Aureimonas sp. SA4125: one gene and its partner. The protein of the gene in region 1 interacts with the protein of each later gene in a pairwise test. Links are inferred from orthologs where the notes say so. Each region holds a gene or a part of one and is shown in the gene's direction. Other genes may lie near its edges.

The links. Proteins that work in one complex are often made in the same cells at the same time.
Region 2: the proteins of lpdA (region 1) and Sa4125_RS15455 interact in binary tests that used the Escherichia coli proteins (3 or more experiments, as listed by UniProt). The link is inferred for Aureimonas sp. SA4125 from one-to-one orthologs.

What each region holds. Positions count from the first base shown.
Region 1 is NZ_AP025032.1:4,584,995-4,590,464, reverse strand. What follows is about bases 879-3,863. They hold lpdA (dihydrolipoyl dehydrogenase), read left to right. Parts: upstream 879-1,654; coding sequence 1,655-3,073; downstream 3,074-3,863. Other genes in these bases: Sa4125_RS21690 (TraB/GumN family protein), read right to left, coding at 3,473-3,863; Sa4125_RS21695 (hypothetical protein), read right to left, coding at 3,180-3,317; Sa4125_RS21705 (MAPEG family protein), read left to right, coding at 1,206-1,607; Sa4125_RS21710 (SDR family oxidoreductase), read left to right, coding at 879-1,117. Outside these bases: Sa4125_RS21720 (hypothetical protein), read left to right, coding at 1-38; Sa4125_RS21715 (pentapeptide repeat-containing protein), read left to right, coding at 22-354; more of Sa4125_RS21710, read left to right, coding at 362-878; more of Sa4125_RS21690, read right to left, coding at 3,864-4,585; Sa4125_RS21685 (radical SAM protein), read right to left, coding at 4,851-5,470. UniProt on the Escherichia coli protein: Lipoamide dehydrogenase is a component of the glycine cleavage system as well as of the alpha-ketoacid dehydrogenase complexes.
Region 2 is NZ_AP025032.1:3,261,593-3,267,650, forward strand. Bases 886-4,458 are described here. They hold Sa4125_RS15455 (UvrD-helicase domain-containing protein), read left to right. Parts: upstream 886-1,255; coding sequence 1,256-4,258; downstream 4,259-4,458. Other genes in these bases: Sa4125_RS15450 (dienelactone hydrolase family protein), read right to left, coding at 886-1,056. Also shown: Sa4125_RS15445 (hypothetical protein), read right to left, coding at 1-184; more of Sa4125_RS15450, read right to left, coding at 181-885; Sa4125_RS15465 (IS66 family transposase), read right to left, coding at 4,606-5,889; Sa4125_RS15470 (hypothetical protein), read right to left, coding at 6,052-6,058. UniProt on the Escherichia coli protein: A helicase with DNA-dependent ATPase activity. Unwinds DNA duplexes with 3'-5' polarity. Translocates on single-stranded DNA with 3'-5' polarity. Initiates unwinding more efficiently from a nicked substrate than double-stranded DNA.

The sequences.
Region 1 (5,470 bases):
TCCTGAGAAGGAGGATGAATGATGAGTTCGGTGCTTGAGCGACGAACATCTCTGCCCCACAGGTTTCACTTCGAAGGCACGGTCCTGCGCACGCTCGACCTGACGGGCGTCAATCTCTCATATGCCAATCTGAAACGCGCGGATGCGCGTGACGCAATTCTCGTGCGCGCCAATTTCGCCGACGCAGACATGGCCGGCATGGACCTTCGCGGCGCCGATCTCACCGGTGCAAGGAACCTCACCGTCGAGCAGCTTCTCGGTGCTATTTTCGACGAGAGTACCAGACTGCCGGCTTACATCGATCGTGCCCGACTGTCGGTTCGTGTCGGCATCTCCGAGCCCTCCATCATTTGAGTAGTCAATGTCACAAGTCATGATCATCACCGGCGGCAGCCGGGGCATCGGCGCTGCTACCGCGAAGCTTGCTGCAAGCGCGGGATACGCCGTCGTGGTCAACTATGCCGCCAATTCGGCCGCGGCCGCCGCCGTCGTCGGCGAGATCGAAGCGTCCGGCGGCCGCGCCGTCGCCGTTGCCGGCGATGTCGGGGTCGAGGCGGACATCCTGGCGATCTTCGCCGCCGCCGACAGGCTCGGAACCCTCGCCGTCCTCGTCAACAATGCCGGCGTCGTCGACCTGCCGTCATCCGTCGCCGAGATGAGCGCCGAGCGGCTGGAGCGCATGTTCCGGATCAACGTCATCGGCAGCTTTCTGTGCGCGCGCGAGGCGATCAAGCGTATGGCCGTGTCGAAAGGCGGCGCCGGGGGCGCGATCGTCAACCTCACCTCGGCCGCGGCCAAGCTCGGCGGTCCCGGCCAGTTCGTCGACTACGCCGCTTCGAAGGGCGCAATCGACACCTTCACCGTCGGCCTCGCCAAGGAAGTGGCCCTCGAAGGCATCCGGGTCACGGCCGTGCGTCCGGGCATCATCGAGACCGACATCCATGTCTCCGGCGGCACGCCCGGCCGCGTGTCCGAGATGACGCCGAACCTGCCGATGAAGCGTCCCGGCACCGCCGACGAAGTGGCCAAGGCGATCCTCTGGCTCGCCTCGCCCGAGGCCAGCTACTCCACCGGGGCGATTCTCGACGTGTCCGGCGGCCGCGCGATCCTGCCGTGAGGCGCGCCGGGGCATGCGCCCGGATCTATCCGAGCGTGACCGCGGCGGCGACCGGTCTGCCGGCTGAGCCTCAATCGAAGGACAGACAATGACCACGCCGCTCCCGATCGAACTGACGATCCTCGCGCTCTCCGTCCTGCTCCTCTTTGTCCACATTTCGCTGCAGGGCATGCTGGCGACGCGCGAGCGGGGCTCTGCCTGGAATGCCGGCCCGCGCGATGGCGAGATGCCGCCCCTGAAGCCTCTGGCCGCCCGCGCGGAACGTGCGCTGGCAAATTTCAGGGAAACCTATCCGGCCTTCGTCGCGGCGGTTCTCGTCGTCGTCGTTTCCGGCCGCACCGGCGGCTGGTCGGAGGCCGGCGTCTGGCTCTGGCTGCTGGCTCGCCTCGCCTACATCCCGCTGTACCTCGCGGGCATCCCCTATATCCGAAGCCTCGCCTGGATCGCATCGGCGATCGGCATCGTCCTCGTCCTTTCGCAGCTGCTCTGAAATCCCCACATCCGCTTCAACAAGTCCGGCAAATCAAGAGAACATCAATGGCTGACAGCACCCTCTACGATCTCGTCGTCATCGGCTCCGGCCCCGGCGGCTATGTCGCGGCGATCAAGGCGGCGCAACTCGGCCTGAAGGTGGCGGTCGTCGAAAAACGCGCGACCTATGGCGGCACCTGCCTGAATGTCGGCTGCATCCCGTCGAAGGCGCTGCTGCACGCTTCGGAAATGTTCGCCGAGGCCGGCCATTCCTTCGGCGAGCTCGGGATCCAGGTGTCGCCGACGCTGGATCTGGCAAAAATGCTGGAGCACAAGGACAAGACGGTGAAGGCCAATGTCGACGGCATCGCCTTCCTGTTCAAGAAGAACAAGATCACCGGCATCACCGGCACCGGCTCGATCAAGGCGGCCGGCTCGGTCGAGGTCGCCAAGGCGGACGGCTCGACCGAGACGCTCTCGGCCAAGGCGATCTGCATCGCCACGGGCTCGGAAGTCGCCGGCATTCCCGGCGTCGACGTCGCCTTCGACGGCCAGGTGATCGTCTCCTCCGACAACGCCATCGCTCTCCCCAAGGTGCCGAAGACCATGGTCGTCGTCGGCGGCGGCGTCATCGGCGTCGAACTCGGCTCGGTCTGGTCGCGCCTCGGCGCGAAGGTGACCGTCATCGAATATCTCGGAAAGCTGCTCGGCAGCATGGACGGCGAAGTCTCCGCCCAGTTCCAGAAGCTCATCGCCAAGCAGGGTATCGAGGTGAAGCTCAATGCCAAGGTCACGGGCGTCGAGCGCAAGGGCGAGGGGGCCTCTGTGACCTTCGAGCCGGTCGCCGGCGGCGCGGCGGAGGCGATCGACGCCGATGTCGTCCTCGTCGCCACCGGACGCCGCCCCTTTACCGCGGGGCTCGGCCTCGAGGAACTCGGAATCGCGACGGACCGCGCCGGCCGGATCGAGATCGACGCGCATTTCCAGACGAACGTTCCGGGCATTTATGCCATCGGCGACGCGGTGCGGGGGCAGATGCTGGCGCACAAGGCGGAGGACGAGGGTGTCGCGCTGGCCGAAATCCTTGCCGGCCAGGCCGGGCATGTGAACTACGGCGTCATTCCCGCGGTCGTCTACACCGCGCCGGAGGTCGCCTCGATCGGCCGGACGGAGGAGGAACTGAAGGCCGATGGCGTCGCCTACAAGGTCGGCAAATTTCCCTTCACCGCCAATGGGAGGGCCCGCGCCATGCTGGCCACCGACGGGTTCGTGAAAATCCTGGCCGACAAGGACACCGACCGGGTGCTGGGCGTCCATATCCTCGGACACAATGCCGGCGATCTCGTGCACGAAGCGGCCATCCTGATGGAGTTCGGTGGCTCGGCCGAGGATCTCGCCCGCACCAGCCACGCCCATCCGACATTGTCGGAAGCGGTGCGCGAAGCGGCGTTCGCTGCCTTCTCCGGCAAGCCGATCCACGCCTGAGAAAATACGGGCCGCGCCGGCGGCTCACGAAACGACAAAGGCCCGGGCCTGCCTTCGCAGGATCCGGGCCTTTGCCTGTCTGGAGGACAGGGTCGGTCGTTGCAGATCAGCTCTCGTCGACGGTCTGCGTGGTCACGACAGGCGGCGTCTCAGCCACGATCTTCTGCGAGCAGGGATAGGCAAATGCCGAAGTGGCGAAGCTCACGAGACCGAGAGTGAGGACGGCGGCAGAAATCTTCTTCATGTCGTCTGGTCCTTCCATGGTTGGGCACTGCCGAGAATATGAACTGACGGCTTAGATGCGCAAGTCGCAGGCACTTCACGTTGTGGTGCAGTTGCAAGGACTGCGCGAACCGCCGCGGTCCGACCCTCCGTCATGACGAGCGAGCCTTGGTGACGTCAGTCGAGTCGCGTGAGACGATACCCCTTTGCCCGGAGCAGGGCGACGAGGCCTTCGTCGCCGGGAAGATGCAGGGCGCCGACGGCGACAAAGGCGCCGCCCCGTTGCAGCAGCGGCTCCAGCCGCTCGGCCATCAGGTGGTTGCGATCGGTCACAAGGCGTTTCTCGAAGGCGGCGGCGTCGCGGGCCGCTGCGGTGCTGTCCGGCGGCAGTATGGCCTCCGCCAGCGGCGCAATCAGCGCGATGCGGCCACCGAGATAGAGAAGCGTCATCGTCTCGAACAGATCGGGCAGACGGTCGCCGAGGGCCAGCGTCGACAGAAGGCTCGAAACCTGCAGGTCCATCGACATCGACGCCAGCGCCTCGAGTTGCTCGGCGCCGCTTTCGAGGCCGAGAACCGGCTTTCCCTCTGCCTTGGCGAGGGCTGCGAGCGCGAGGTCGAGAGGGCGCTCGCGACGTGCCAGGCGTTGGGTTTCGCAGGCCGGCAGCATCAGGCTGACGGCGAGAAACCACGGCTGCAACGTCTCGACCGAGGCCGGCGGGACTCCCCGCCGTTCCAGACCCTCCGCCACGGCAGCGGCCTGCGGCGCGGTCAGGCGGTCGCCCATCGTCTGGCCTTGCGGCAGATAGAGGAGGTCCGGCCGCGCCAGGAGTGCGGCCGTGGTCGCAGCCGGGTCGAGGCTCTCGGTGGTCTCGATCACCAGCGTCTCGGCCGCGCGGAACTCAGCCCTGGCTCGTGGCCCGGGGGCCAGCCGCTTGTCGCTGAGATGCATGGTGCCGAAAAGCGTCGATGCGGCGATGCCCTCGTGCTCGATCCGGTAGAGCTTGCCGCGGCCATTCGCGATGCCCGCGGCGGCTTCCTCCATCGCCGCGTAACGGCCGCTGCGAACGAGTTCGGGGATCAGATCGCGGCCACGACACGGGGTCGCCGCCGAGACATTTCCGTCGATTGCCGGCGTCGCCGGGACGTCGCCTTGGGTTTTCGCGAGGGCCGTGGCGCCCCCGGCGGAAAGAACAAGCGCCGAGACGAAAGGAAAGACCCAACGAAGCAGCGGTTTGAAGGAACTGGAAATCTGGAAAACTCCGCTCGTCTCCACCTGCCGGATGGACATCGCGGCCGGCCCGGCCGCTGGCGGCAACAAAAGCCGGGCCGATGCCGCGGGTCAAGCGAGGGCAGTCCTCGGGCGTTGCCATCCGGCCCAGCGCCCCGCGGTGCACCTGCCCCGGCTCCGGGGACGGGCCGTCCCCGGAGACCGCCGCCGCAACCCGCTCACATCTAGAGCGCCGGGCGAAAAAGTGGGAACCGGTTTTCGCCGTATCCGGCGCGGCAACTTAAAAGCCGGCGTTTCGCGCGGTCCCGGAAAATCGCCCGAAACGCTAGAGCGCCGATGTCGCGGCGGACGCTGCCGTTCCGGCTTCTGCTGTCTTTGGACCGGGGAGGCCATAGAGCGGGCATCCCATGCTGGCAGCCTCGCCGGAAAGGATGCCGCGAACCCACGGCCGGAACCGTTCGTGATCGATTGCGAGGGTTCCATCCTCGCGCAGTGTGCCGACGGTGTTGCGCGGATCGTCGAAGGCCACGGTACATTTGGCGATCCGGCCGTCGGCCCGCACCACCAGGGAATTGGGCAGCGCGGCGTAGCAGGCGATCGGCCGGGCCCGTTCCTCTTCCAGCCCGGCCTGGCGGATCCTGTCCTCCAGCGGGGCAAGAACGGCCTTGTTGTCGATGAAGTCCAACCCGCCATCGGCGGGCCCGCCCAGGCGCTCGATCGCCTTGATGTAAAGCGAGATCCGTCCGCTCGGTGGAGAGAGCGCGGCGAGTCGGTCGATCAGCCGGGCGAGCGATTCCAGATTGGAGGCGCGGGCGTGCAGGCGCAGGGCGAGGCGGAAGTCGAGATCGGTGCGCAGCGCCGCCTCGACGTGACCGAGGATGACGTCGAAGGACCCGCCGCCACCCTTGCGCCGCCGTGTCGCGTCATGTTCCTGCCGGTCTCCGT
Region 2 (6,058 bases), 1.3 Mb from region 1 along the record:
AGTCGTAGACCGTGTAGGTCCACGTTCCCTGCCACCCGTTTTCCCGCAGCAGGAAGTGCACCGACGCCGCGGGCGTCGCCGGATCCAGGACTCCTGCCGCGACAAGGAGCGGCAGGGCATTGTTTGGAATTCCGGCCGCCGCGTCAGGCTGGAGAAAGACCTGCCGCGAGGTCCGGCCCGTCACGCGAGCTTGGTCCTCAGGAAGTCGACGGTCCGCTGCCATGCGAGATCGGCGGCCGCCTTGTCGTAGCGCGCGGCCGAGGTGTCGTTGTTGAAGGCGTGGTTGACGCCGTCATAGACATGGATCTGGTGCTCGACGCCTTCCTTCTCCAACGCCGTCTTGTAGGCGTCGATGCCGGCATTGATGCGGGTGTCGAGACCGGCATAGTGCAGCATCATCGCCGCCTTGATCTTGCCGACGTCTGCCTCCTTGGGTTGCCGGCCGTAATAGGCGACGCCGGCCTTGAGATCGGGACCGGCGATGGCGAGCTCGCTGACGAGCGCGCCGCCCCAGCAAAAGCCGATGGCGCCGACCTTTCCGTTCACGCCGTCAGCCTGCCGCAGCCAGACCTCGCTGCCGACGGCGAGCGCGACGGTCTTTGCCGGATCCAGGCCGCCGATCAGTTCGCGCGCCTTGTCCTCGTCGGGCGGCGTTCCGCCTTCGGTCGAGAGAAAGTCCGGTGCCAGCGCCACGAAGCCTTCCTTGGCGAGCCGCCGCGTGACGTCCTGGATGTGGCCGTTGAGGCCCCGGTTCTCGTGGATCACGATGACACCGGGAAAGGGACCATCCCCTTTGGCGGGCTTCACCAGATAGGACTTCATCTCCGTGCCGTCGGCGTTGTAGGTCGCCCAGACTGCCGTGATATCGGGATCGTCCGGGGCGACGACCGCCGCCTTCGCGCCGGAGGCCGCCAGCAACGGTGCCACCGCCGCAGCCGCAGCCGCCGAGCCGGCGAGCCCGCTCAGCTTCTGCATGAAGCCGCGGCGGTCGAGCGTCAGATGCGTATATTCGTCGTAGGCGTCGATCATCGCTTGGGTGATCTCCGTCTGGCTCATCCTGTCCTCCTTCATGATTGACCTTCCTGACGCCGAACGACGATGCCGCCGCGGCACGGTGGTCCGGCGAACATATTATTGCTTCGGTGCGCGGCGGTGGCTTGTGCCGCTGGGCATGCTCGGCTCGACCAGGACGAGCCATGCTGTGGGTCGCCGCGTTCCCCTAGTGTTCCCGCGGATATCGATTAGATAGGAAGCCATGAGCGATTCCAATGATCCGAGCCGGCGCGAGTCGAAAGAGGCAGTGCCACGCGGCGGCGGCATTGCCGCCCGAGCCCTCGCAGCCCGCGGCCAGCGCGCGCCAGACTATCTCGAGGGCCTCAACGCCGAGCAGCGCGCCGCCGTCGAGGCGACGGAGGGTCCGGTGCTCGTGCTCGCCGGCGCCGGCACCGGCAAGACGCGGGTGCTGACGACGCGAATCGCGCATATCCTGTCGACCGGCAAAGCCTATCCGAGCCAGATCCTTGCCGTCACCTTCACCAACCGCGCGGCGCGCGAGATGAAGACGCGCATCGCCCTCCTCGTCGGCGAACAGGTCGAGGGCATGCCCTGGCTCGGCACCTTCCACTCCATCGGCGTGAAGATCCTGCGCCGGCATGCCGAGCTCGTCGGCCTCAAATCCAACTTCACCATTCTCGACACCGACGACCAGATCCGCCTGATCAAGCAGCTGATCCAGGCCGCCAATCTCGACGACAAGCGCTGGCCGGCGCGCGCCTTCGCCGGCCTTGTCGACGGCTGGAAGAACAAGGGCCTGACGCCGAAGGACATCCCGGAGGGCGATGCGCGAGCGTTTGCCGACGGCAAGGGACGGATGCTCTACCAAGCCTATCAGGACCGGCTGGTCAGCCTCAACGCCACCGATTTCGGCGATCTGCTGATGCATCCGATCGCCATTTTCCGCGCCCATCCGGACGTGCTGGCCGAATACCACCGCCGCTTCCGCTACATCCTCGTCGACGAGTACCAGGACACCAATGTCGCGCAATATCTCTGGCTGCGGCTTCTGGCGCAGCGGCCGAAGGCACGGGCCCAACAAGCACAGCCGCATCCGGCACATCCGATCTCCCCCCTTGAGGGGAAGATGCCTGGCAAGGCAGAGGGGGGTGAGCGGGCCTCGATTTATTCCGGCGAGGACGGCGGCAGTTCGCCCCCCTCTGGCCTGCCGGCCATCTCCCCCTCGAGGGGGGAGATCGATGCGTCGGCCTTCGACGACCTTGTCGACGACGGCGAGAACATCCCGCCGCCTTGGGGCGACCCTACTTCAGACGGGCCAGTTGCCATCCCCGAGACCCCATCGCCCCGCCCCGCCCCGTCCTCCCGCGAACCCGCCGCCGATACCGTCAACATCTGCTGCGTCGGCGACGACGACCAGTCGATCTATGGCTGGCGCGGCGCCGAGGTCGACAACATCCTGCGCTTCGACAAGGATTTTCCCGGCGCCACCGTGATCCGGCTGGAGCGCAACTACCGCTCGACCGCGCACATCCTCGGCGCGGCGTCGCAGCTCATCGCGCATAACGAGGACCGGCTCGGTAAGACGCTGTTCACCGACCATGTCGACCCCAGCCACGACAAGGTCGAGGTCAATGCCGGTTGGGATTCGGAGGAGGAGGCGCGCGGCGTCGGCGAGGAGATCGAGCAGCTGCAGCGCAAGGGCCATCTCCTCAACGACATGGCGATCCTGGTGCGCGCCTCGTTCCAGATGCGCGAGTTCGAAGACCGCTTCGTCACCATGGGTCTGAACTACCGCGTCATCGGCGGCCCGCGCTTCTACGAGCGGCAGGAGATCCGCGACGCGCTCGCCTATTTCCGCTGCGTCGTGCAGCCGGCCGACGACCTCGCCTTCGAGCGCATCGTCAACACGCCGAAGCGCGGCCTCGGCGACGCGGCGCTTCGGATGCTGCACGACTATGCCCGCGCCAAGGGCATCCCGCTGATGGCGGCGGCGGAAGCGATCAGTGCCACCGAGGAGCTGAAGCCGAAGCCGCGGACGGCGCTGCGCACCGTCGTCGCCAATTTCCAGCGCTGGGCCGGGCTCGTCGCCACGATGAAGCACACCGATCTCGGCGAGATGATCCTGGAGGAGTCCGGCTATACCGAGATGTGGCAGAACGACCGCTCGGCCGAGGCGCCGGGACGGCTCGACAATCTGAAGGAGCTGATCCGCTCCATGGATCTCTACGACAACCTGCCCGGCTTTCTCGAGCATGTGTCGCTGGTCATGGATGTCGAGCAGAACGCGGCCATGGATGCCGTGTCGATCATGACGCTGCATTCGGCCAAGGGCCTGGAATTCGAGACGGTGTTCCTGCCCGGCTGGGAGGAAGGCCTCTTCCCGCACCAGCGCTCGCTCGACGAGGGCGGCCGCTCCGGCCTCGAGGAGGAGCGCCGGCTCGCCTATGTCGGCATCACCCGCGGCAAGAAGCGGGTGAAGATCTGGTTCGTCTCCAACCGGCGAATCCACGGGCTCTGGCAGTCGACCATCCCCTCGCGCTTTCTCGACGAACTGCCGGAGGCGCATGTCGAGGTGAAGGAGCCGTCGACCTCCTATGGCGGCTATGGCGGAACCCGCGGCTATGGCGCATCGCGCTGGGATGCCGACGCGTTTTCCACGACGAGCTACCAGACGCCCGGCTGGAAACGCGCCCAGGCCGCGCGTGCCGGGGAAGCAGGCGGCGGGGGCCGCGACACCGCCTGGGGCTCGCGCTCCGGGCCAAAAGATCACGGCATGCGCTATGGCGAGGGCGGCGTCAGCGGCCCCAATCCGCGCGCGCGCTCCGACGTCTCCGCCAAGGCCGACCGCTATGCCGCCGAAAGCGCCCGCAAGGCCGGCATGGACGAGTATTCGCAAATCCCCCCCGACGAGGACGCCTACGACACCCCGGCCCGCGACAACCCTGCCCGCGACAATCCGCGCGACGGCTTCGGCGGCCGCATGGACCGCAGCCACAACCAGGCCCCGCGCCGCGGCGCCGGCCTCTATTCCTCGGCCAAATCAGGCGGCCCGCGCGAGATCCAGGGCGAGCTCGTCGCCAAATCGGTGATGACGGAGGAAAGCCGCTTCGCCGTCGGCGACCGCGTCTTCCACCTCAAGTTCGGCCCGGGCTCCGTCGTCGCCGTCGAGGGCAACAAGCTGACAGTGGATTTCGACAAGGCCGGGCAGAAGCGCGTGCTGGAGGGGTTTTTGCAGGCGGCGTGAGGTCGTGGTGCGGGAGGGCCGCGTTTCAGCCGGAGCTGCGAGATTGAAAGCTCAACTCGGCACGAACAATCCTGTCTCAAGGGCTCTCAGGGTTTCTCGAGCGTCGGCATCGTAAGGTGGGTACCCCCAGTCTCGCAGTTGCTCCAAGACACGTCGCGCTTGAAGTGGAGCCACGGCCAAGGTCGCCATCGCGGCATTGAGCCGAACCCTGAGATTCTGATGCTCGTAGAGACTGGTCAGCAAAGCTCGATGGTCGCCCGGCCTGTTGCGCAGCAGATCGACGACGGCAATTTTTTGTTTAAACAGCTGATTGAAGGTAATTACCCACCCCCGCATTCCGTAGAATGTCAGGCGCCTACCGTCTCGAGAATTGTGTTGAAGACGTTGCCCCCTTGGCGCAGCCGGGCGGTATCGACGACGGTTCGGATGTCAGCTTCGCCTTCGGCGGCCCACATGGATCGATAGCCGTTGGTGACCTTGCGCTGGATCACGGCCGGTCGCAGGGCGCGCTCGCAGCCGTTGTTGGTGGCCTCGACCATCCCGGTCCAGAGAGTGAAGGTCAGGAGCTGGTCGCGCGCTCGCCTGAACTTGTGCTGGACCACTCGAGCGAAAGGGCAGGAGGTCGGTGCGGCGAGGATCTCGGAAAGACTTCGCTCCAGTGCACGGCGCTTGGCGACGATGGTCGATGCGGCGAAGGTCGTGATGCCGCTGGCCAAAGCGAAAGCCTTGGACAGCCAGATCCGCAGCCGCGACGGCAGCAGATCCTCGCCCGCCTGTTCGGCGTAGGCGACGTCGCGGGCCAGATGAGCCAGACAGGTCTGATGGGCGTCGGCATGTCCCTGCTGGGCAGAGTAGCGATCGGAACACCAGACCTTTGGCCGGTGCCCGTCCATCAGGGTCCTGACCACGATGGCACCACGGGTCGGAGCGGCACGATGGACGACTGCGTCATCGCAGCGAAACACCCATTGGAAGGCGTTGCTGCCTTCGATGCGAACGCCGGTCTCGTCCGAGGCCACCACCTTGGAGCGGCGCAGGGCGGCAATGGCGAGATCGCGGTCGGCGACGAAGGTGCCCTGCGCCCGGCGCAGCATGTTCATCAGCCCGCCCTGGCTGATCTGCAAGCCGAAGAGATCGGCCAGAGCTTTCTGAAGCCGTTCATAGGACAGGGCCTGGAAGGTCTTAAGATAGGTCGCCACCGCATGCAGCCGCGGCCCGAACGGCGTCCCCCTTGCCGCATCGGGCAATCCCGCTGAGACAAGCGTGCCGCAGGAAGGACAACAAACCGAAAGCCGGCGATGACGCGTCACGAACGGCTTGATCTCCGGCAGATCGACCGTCTCGTACGTGCCGCCGATCTCCGCGGGAAGGCTATCGGCCAGGGCTGCCTGGCAGCAGGAGCATTGCTCGGGACGGTGATCGACGAGCCGATCGAAATCCTCACCCATCGCTCGGCTGTGGCCTTCGTGACCGGGCTTGGCGCCGCCAGGTCTTGCCTGCTCACGGCGCTCCTTGCGGTCACTAGACGGAGGCTTCGAGGATGTGCGTGACGTCTTCTCCGGACGCTGAATCTTCAGCACCAGATCGATCAACTCTTCCTTCGTCAGACGCTGCAAATCACCGCGATCCATCCGTCCATGGATTCAGGGAATTCGGCCCGTGACAAGGGGGTGGGTAATTACGATTGAAGCGCATAGTGTTACTTTCGATTTCGGCTTGGTCTTGACTAATCGCAATTTCAACGAACCTCTCAACCAAATCGTCATCCGCCCAATCATCGGAAATTCGAGCGATCACTTT